Regions from separate parts of the Ferdinandcohnia sp. GQ5 genome, predicted to be linked through region 2. Evidence: riboswitches for the same ligand, from Rfam matches in the RefSeq annotation. Region 2 holds a riboswitch; the other holds the start of a gene.
The links. Region 2 has a riboswitch for S-adenosylmethionine ahead of AC6CHV_RS19880 (iron-containing alcohol dehydrogenase family protein). Riboswitches for the same ligand answer to the same signal wherever they lie in the genome.
Positions count from the first base shown of each region.

Region 1: it holds a riboswitch for S-adenosylmethionine, as region 2 does, so the genes downstream of both, mtnK (S-methyl-5-thioribose kinase) here and AC6CHV_RS19880 (iron-containing alcohol dehydrogenase family protein) in region 2, are expected to answer to the same signal.

Region 1 is NZ_JCAXEW010000011.1:24,067-28,297, forward strand. It holds gene mtnA (S-methyl-5-thioribose-1-phosphate isomerase) at 1-682, opposite strand, end outside; gene mtnK (S-methyl-5-thioribose kinase) at 687-1,877, opposite strand; SAM riboswitch class I at 2,133-2,267, opposite strand; gene AC6CHV_RS14410 (carbon-nitrogen family hydrolase) at 2,354-3,145, opposite strand; gene AC6CHV_RS14415 (aminotransferase class I/II-fold pyridoxal phosphate-dependent enzyme) at 3,242-4,231, shown strand, end outside.
Region 2 is NZ_JCAXEW010000018.1:24,140-28,370, forward strand. It holds gene AC6CHV_RS19870 (methionine ABC transporter ATP-binding protein) at 1-55, opposite strand, end outside; gene AC6CHV_RS19875 (MetQ/NlpA family ABC transporter substrate-binding protein) at 173-1,006, opposite strand; gene AC6CHV_RS19880 (iron-containing alcohol dehydrogenase family protein) at 1,070-2,179, opposite strand; SAM riboswitch class I at 2,274-2,391, opposite strand; gene AC6CHV_RS19885 (alpha-hydroxy-acid oxidizing protein) at 2,538-3,680, shown strand; gene AC6CHV_RS19890 (endo-beta-N-acetylglucosaminidase) at 4,150-4,231, shown strand, end outside.

The sequences.
Region 1 (4,231 bases), on a different contig from region 2:
AAATTGTATGGGCGGCCATATTGTCCGTAATGAGTGTTACATCCACTCCTGACTGAAGTAGCTCCCAAGTTGTTAACCGAGCACCTTGTAATACTGGTCTTGTCTCAGATGCATAGACTGATAGATTAATTCCTTGTTGTGCAGCAAGATGGAAAGGTGCTAGTGCAGTTCCATAACGTGCTGTTGCGATTGAACCCGCATTACATATTGTCAACACCTTGAATCCATCTTTGAATAGAGAAAGTGCATATTCACCAATTTGGCGGCAAACCCCTTCATCTTCTGCTTGAATTCGAATCGCCTCATGGACAAGTGTTGTTTTTGCTTCATTCACTGACTTTGAAGCTTCGATACTTGCAACTAGACGGTTTAATGCCCAAATTAGATTTACAGCGGTAGGGCGTGAGCTTCCTAAGTATTCTTTATCTTTTTGGAGTCTTTCCTTGAATTCTTGTATGGATGTTACATCATAGCCTTGAGCAGACAATGCTAAACCAAACGCAGCAGTAATTCCTATTGCTGGAGCTCCACGGACTTTTAATGTGGTAATACTGTCCCAAACATCCTCAATTGAAAAAAGGTCGATAAATACAGTTTCCAACGGAAGCTTTGTTTGATCTAATAGTTTGATATGTGTTTCATTCCACTGAACAGATTGAGGAACTTTTTTTGTGTATGTCATGTTGTCACTCCTTAGCTGTTTTTTCTACATAGTTTCGTAGAGTTCCAAGTTCCTTGATTGACTTGCGTTCTTTTATTAATTCTTTTCCTAAACGTAGTGCATGCTGTTTAGTTGCGATTTTTTGTTCAATGCTTTCAATGCCATCTAAGTCAGCAACATGTGCAAGGCCGATTGTTCGACGTATCACTTCACAGCCAGCAAAACCAATTGCATCTTCAAAAGTTTGCTCAAGAACATATTCCAAATAACCTTCCGTATCACGATAAAGTTCAACCGCTTCATTTTTCCAAAGGTCTGAGAAAGTCCAGGAAAACACTTCCCATGTTCTTTTGATATGTTCGTATAATGGCTCACGGTACTCAGAATCTCTTGAAATTGCATTTAATAATAGATTTGCAATAAATTGCCCGATATCAAAACCGAGTGGGCCAAAATAGGCAAATTCAGGATCAATAACTTTCGTCTCAGTTTCACTAGCGAATATACTTCCTGTGTGTAAATCGCCATGTAATAGAGCATCTGCTTGAGTTAAGAACTTCTGCTTTAACTTTGCAATTTCAAGCTTCAGCGGTTGGTCAGCCCAAATTTGTTCAACATCATTCTGTAATTCCTCTTCGAAACTATTTGTATCGATATCGAAAAATGGATCTGTAAAAACAAGATCCTCCGTAATTTTACAAAGGTCAGGATTTATAAATTTTTGAACCAATATTTTTTTCTTCGATGGCTCTAGTCCAAAGTCTGAAGTGTAAAATAATGTTTTAGCTAAAAATGTTCCAATATGCTCAGATAAAAGCGGGAAGTTTTTACCTTCAATGAGACCTGCTCTTGAGATTTGCAAGTGGGAGAGGTCTTCCATCACAGTAATAGCTAGAATCTCATCAGAATAATAAACCTTTGGTACAAGAGTTGGCACATAATCCGCTGCTGCTAATAATGCATTTGCTTCAATTGTTGCTCGCTTTAAAGATAATGGCCAGCTTTCACCAACCACCTTTGCATATGGTAAAGCTTGCTTAATAATAATGCCATTTCCTTCTTCTTCGGTGATATGGAAAACTAGATTTAAATTTCCATCCCCAATTTCTCTGCATTTTAAAAATGTTCCTTCTTCAAACAAACCTAAACGAATGGCCAATGCCACCGCAGTGCTTTCTGTTAATGGTTCGTAAATCGATTGATATGAAATTGACATATTTATATTCCTCCAGAAGTATTATTTAATAGTTTGGAGGCTTTTCTAAAAACGGAAAAGCCTCTTTCATTGAAAGAGGCTTGAAGACACGGCTTCGCACCTCTTATCTGCCAAGAAGATCAAATGAGCCTTCAGCGAATTTGCGCACAGATTTTTTCGAGCTTGCTCGAAAATTTACCTTTGAAAATCTGTTGCATCCGCCGGAGGCTATAACTTTATTCAGTCTGGTTTTAAGCATGACTGAATAAAGTTATTCACTTCCTGCTGGAATTAGCACCGTGCCTTGTGGGTTTCCCCAGCGCTAAAAAATAGCGCCTCACCTTGCGATGGATTTACGGTCGGTTGCTGGGCTTCATCGGGCCAAGTCCCTCTGCCTACTCTTGATAAGAGATCAAATTAATTGATATTCTATTATATGTTGATACTGAAGAGAATGATATCAACGAATGTACATAATTGTCAATATATTTTTATTTCTATGAATGATAAAAATTAGGACGACGATCCTGGAAGATAGGAATTTGTTTTCTCACCTCTTTTACCTTGCTAAGGTCGATTTCTCCAACTAGAGTTGTGCTTTCAGTACCTGCTTCAGCAATAATGTTTCCCCAAGGGTCGATAACCATCGAATGACCTCCGAATTCATTATTAGGATTACTTCCAACACAATTACATGCAACAACATAGCACTGATTTTCAATCGCTCGACTAAGGAGTAATGTTCGCCAATGCTCAAGGCGAGGAAGTGGCCATTCTGCTACCACGAATAAAACTTCTGCGCCACTTGTTGTATGTGCACGAATCCATTCTGGGAAGCGAATGTCGTAACAAATCACACCAGCTGCTGGTACATTTTCAATTATGAAATCGCCTTTTGCTTCACCGGCCTTTAAATACAAATGTTCATCCATTAGCTTGAATAAATGTAGTTTGCTGTATTCACTTAGCAATTCTCCGTCTCGATTAAAGACAAACATCGTATTTGTCACACCTTGCTCCGTCTTTTTGGCTACAGAGCCTGCTACAATATTTACAGAGTATTGTTTTGCTAAGGTTTTTATAAACGTTTTTGTTTCATCGCCATTTTCATCTGCAATTTCATCTAATCTTGTTAAATCATATCCAGTCGTCCAAAGCTCTGGAAGGATGATAATATCAGGTTTGTCCTGATTCATTGTCTTTTCGATTTCTTTAGAAATTTGGGCAAAATTCTCTTGCGGTTTACCGAATTGAATATCATACTGTATACAAGCAATTTTAAGATTCATTTGGTATCCTCCCAGTGAAAATAATACTTTACAAGTTAACTCTAACAATATATTATTTTTGGTTAGTATTTCAAGTATTTTGAAGAAGGTGTAGATATGAAAAATTTCCAACAATCTGAAACCCTGCAAAAATTACCGAAACAGTTTTTTGCTTCTCTTGTAGCTAAGGTGAACAATGTAGTTGCCCAAGGGCATGATGTAATAAATTTAGGTCAGGGGAATCCTGACCAACCAACACCTCAACATATTGTTGAAGCTCTTAAAAAGGCTGCCGATCAGACTAAATTTCATAAGTATTCTCCATTTCGTGGCCATACATTCTTAAAGAAGGCAGCGGCAGAATTTTACCAACGTGAATATGGTGTTGAACTTGACCCTGAAACAGAAATCGCGATTTTATTTGGTGGAAAGGCTGGATTGGTAGAGATTCCACAATGTCTATTAAATCCTGGGGATGTTGCATTAGTACCTGACCCTGGTTATCCAGACTATTGGTCAGGTGTTGAGCTTGCAAGAGCTGAAATGGCCTATATGCCTCTGAAAGAAGAGAATTACTTTCTACCAGATTACACAGAAATTGATTCAGAAAAGCTTGAAAAAGCAAAGGTAATGTTCTTAAATTACCCGAATAACCCAACAGGGGCTATTGCAACGAAAGAATTTTTTGAAGATACAATTTCTTTTTCGAAAGAACATAATATTTGTGTGGTACATGATTTTGCATATGGTGCGATTGGATATGAGGGGAAAAAGCCGATCAGCTTTTTGGAAGTTGAAGGTGCCAAAGATATCGGTATTGAAATATACACACTTTCAAAAACCTATAATATGGCAGGCTGGAGAGTGGGCTTTGCGGTTGGAAACCCAAGTGTAATTGAAGCAATAAATCTAATTCAAGACCATATGTACGTGAGTTTGTTCAGTCCCGTTCAAGTAGCAGCTGCATCCGCACTGACCGAGTCACAGGACTGTGTAAAAGAATTAGTAGACAAATATGAATCAAGACGGAATGCATTCATTGGTGCCTTAAAAGACATCGGATGGGATGTGAACGCACCTGAAGGCTCATTTTTCGCATGGTTACCT
Region 2 (4,231 bases):
GAATTGAACCTTGTTTAGCTGTAAAAGTCTTTGAGATTCCCACTAGTTCAATCATTTGTAAAACTCCCTTCTGAGCAGGTATACACCTTCACTTTTTTAATAATGTTTTGCAGTTGGCGTTTAAAGGAGGACGCAGTATAAATAGGGTTACCACGTCCTCCTGTAGCTTTTTTTACCAAGATGGAATAACAGATCCTTTGAATTCTTCTTCAACGAATTTAGCAATTTCCTCACTGCGATAAATATCCGCTAATTTCGTTAAAACTTCATCATCTTTGTTTTCAGTTCTTACTGCAGCATGGTTCACATATGGAGAATCCTTAGGTTCAATAAATATGGCATCCTCGGATGGTGTAAAACCTGCTTCAATAGCAAAGTTCGTATTTATAGCTGCTGCATCAAGTTCTTCCAGTTGACGTGCGATTTGTGCAGAGTCAAGTTCAATGAACTCATAATTATTTTTATTTTCCACAATATCCTTTACAGTTGAATTGATTCCGGTATCTGGATTCAGCTTAATAAATCCAGCTTTTTCAAATAGAAGTAGTGCACGTCCGCTGTTTGTAGGGTCACTAGGTAATCCAATTTTAGCACCGTCTTTTAGCTCTGAAACATCCTTCACCTTTAATGAATAAACACCCATTGGGAATGTAACAGTATCAAACGATTTTATAAGGTCCAAATTACGGTCTTCTTTAAATGCATTAAAGTACGGCTCAGTTTGGAAGATATTTAAATCAAGCTCTTCTTCATCCAAAGCAATATTTGGCATAACATAATCGGTAAAGACTTTTATTTCAATATTTAGGTTTTCTTTTTCAGCAAGTTCTTTTACCTTTTCAAGAATTTGTTCGTGAGGGCCTGCAGTTACACCAATAACCAGCTTTTCGTCACTATATAAACCTTCTGCTTTTTCGTCCTTTGAACCACTTGAACTACTTTCACCGCAGGCTGCAAGAACCGAGATAATTAAAACTAATAAACTAGCAAATAACCACTTTTTCATGTTTATTCCTCTTTTCGTATTATGTTAATATTATGGCTTGTATTTATGCTTATTCTGTTTCTATCAATTGACTCTAGAGAAAGTAAGATTTTCCACCTTACTTATAGCTGATAATAGTGCATCCTTTGAAATAGTTATATCCATAAAATGAATAGATTCTTGTGGGAGAGTTGCCTTTTTAATTATTGCTTCCAAAAGAGTTTTGTTTTCCGGATCAATATTTAAGTCTTTTAAATTTACTGGAAGTCCCCATTCATGATAATAGCTTGATAGTCTTAAAAGCTCTTGTTCTTTATTTTCTAGAGCTAACTGGACCAGAGTTCCATATGCAACAAGCTCACCATGTAAAAAGTTTTTGGCTTGGTTTGCTTCAGTAAGGCCATTATGAATGGAATGTGCTCCTGCTACTCTTCCTGCCTTTCCACCGAAGCCGCCGACCATACCGCCAGTCATAATAATGGCCTCAATTACTCTAACCAGTTCATCAGAGACACTTCCTTCAGAGGTAGATTGGATAGCTGCTGTGGCATCCTGTAGTAGAACATCTCTGCAAATAGATGCTGAGAACCTTGAAACCTTTAGCCAAACCGGTAGCTCTTGATTTTTGAAAAACGCAGAAATTAATGCCTCTGCTTCGTAATACTTCGCTAGTGTATCACCAATTCCTGCTCGTAGGTACTTTACTGGAGCTAAGGCAATAACAGCAGGCTCAATAAGTACTAAGGTATTGGCAAGAGGGAATTCAGTGTAGTGTGTAAAAACTCCATTTTGGTCATAAAAGACACTAAGTGGAGTCCATGCCGCACATGTAGATGCAATGCTTGGAATCAATATTGATTTTATACCTGCATTAATTGCTGAAGCCTTCGCAGTGTCTAGTGCAGTTCCGCCTCCGATGCCAATAACTGCATCAACTGAGTTTACTGATAGCTGATTAGAAATACTTTCAACCTTTTCTAAAGTGCAGTGACCCTCAATGAAAGTAAAGCTCGAAATAGGGGAATTGGTTATTTTCTCAGGCAAATAGGTGGATACTGCATTCCAGGCCTTCTTACCGCATACTATATGAATTTTTTGAACCTTTAACTCAGATAAAAGGGGTTCTAGTTCCTTAAGGATCCCTTCACCAATTCTAAAATGACCGGGTGCTCCTTTTACTGTTTGTGTTGACATATAATTCATCCCTCCATTCTTTTAAGTAATTTACCAGATAATAAAAAATGCCTCTCATAAAGAGAGGCATGGATATACTTTAGAAGTAGCACCTCTCTCATTTTTCAAAATACATTGTATTTTGCAGGATTTAGCACCTGTTCATGTCTTCGTTTAACATGAATGGTTGCCGGGCTTCACAGGGCCAGTCCCTCAGCCGCTCTTAATAAGAGATTGTTATGAAATTTATTATTTTGATATTAAACTTGTTTAAAAGGTAAGTCAATCTTTTTTTTCTAAATTGTCAAAACTCCAATTGACTACCCCATTTTTAAGTAGTAGGGTAATTACAATAAATATGGAAAGAAGGCTTTATACAATGAATATATCAAAAGTTAAAGATGCGTACATAGAGAATATTGTGAAGGATGAATATTTTCCGGTCTCCTATGTGGAATTAGAGGAGCAGGCAAAAAAGAAAATGTCTGCTGGAGGCTTTGGGTATGTTCGTTCAGGAGCAGGTGGCGAAGTGACCTTGAGACAAAACCAAGAATCATTTAACAAGTATTCCATAGTACCAAGGATTTTACGGGATGTATCAAATATTGATACAAGCATCACCTTGTTCGGAAAAACATACCCCCATCCTTTTTTACTTGCCCCGGTTGGAATGTTAAAGCTGGCACATGAAGAGGCAGAATTGGCAGTGTCAAAAGCAGCCGCTGCTTGTCATGTGCCTTTTGTCCAAAGCACTGTTTCAAGCTATTCGATTGAAGATGTAGCAAAGGTATCCGGTAATAGCTCAAAATGGTTTCAACTTTATTGGTCAAATAATAAGGAGATTTCCTTTAATATGGTTAAACGAGCAGAGGAGGCGGGTTACGAAGCAATTGTTTTAACTGTTGATACAGTTATGATGGGCTGGAGAGAAGAAGATATGAAGAATCGTTTTTCACCATTAAAGCTTGGGGTAGGGAAAGCGAATTATGAACAGGATTCGGTATTCTTATCCTCTTTAGATAGTCAAGATTTAGAGTCTATTATTCAAGGAATCTTAGATAATATTCACCATCCTTCACTTAACTGGACTCATGTCGCTGATTTAAAGGAACGGACCTCATTGCCAATTTTAATAAAGGGGATTCTTAGTTCGGATGATGCTAGACTTGCGGTTAAGAATGGTGTAGATGGAGTTATTGTTTCCAATCATGGAGGTAGGCAGCTTGATGGTGTCATTTCAGCCATTGATGCATTGCCACTTATAGTGGAAGAGGTAAAGGGTGAAATTCCTGTCTTATTTGATAGTGGGATTCGACGAGGTTCTGATATTGTTAAGGCACTTGCGTTAGGGGCGGATGCGGTCTTTATTGGCAGACCGTATGTATATGGACTTGCAGCTGCAGGACAGAAAGGTGTAGAGAAGGTGCTTGGCAACTTTATTCAAGATACAAAGGTTTCCATCGCATTGGCTGGTGCATCTAGTGTAAAAGACCTTAAAACACTCAGACTAATTAAATCATAATTTGGGTTTGTCTAATATATTTATAGTTTTGTCCGATATCATCAACATTTTGTTTATATCCAAAAATTGAATTAGTTAGAATGCCTTCCGAGCGAATCGGAAGGCTTTTAATATGGCTTGAAAATTGGTTATCTATATTTTTACTAAATTTAATACATTTTATCTTTCAATGATTAGGAAATTGGTAATGGTAACTAATGCTCATGTATTTTTACCTATATAAAAAAGGGATGGGTGTTTTTATGGAGTAATTTTAGAAATAATGGAAAAAGCTTCTATAAAATAAAAAATCACTGATGGGGGAGGTTATCACCCCTATTTTAATAGAAAAAGCAGCTAATAGAAGATAGTAAATACGGACCTTTTATTTTGTAAGTGTTTTCATTAACTTTGTAGGGAGGCATAGAACAGAGGGCATGTTTTAAGCTTCGTTAGATAGAAAAATGAAATGGAAAGGGAGAGAAGGAATATGTTTGAAAAAAAGCAGTGTTTCTGGATGGGTATTTTTTTCTGCTTGTGTATTATGATTTTGGCACCAAGTGCAACCTTTG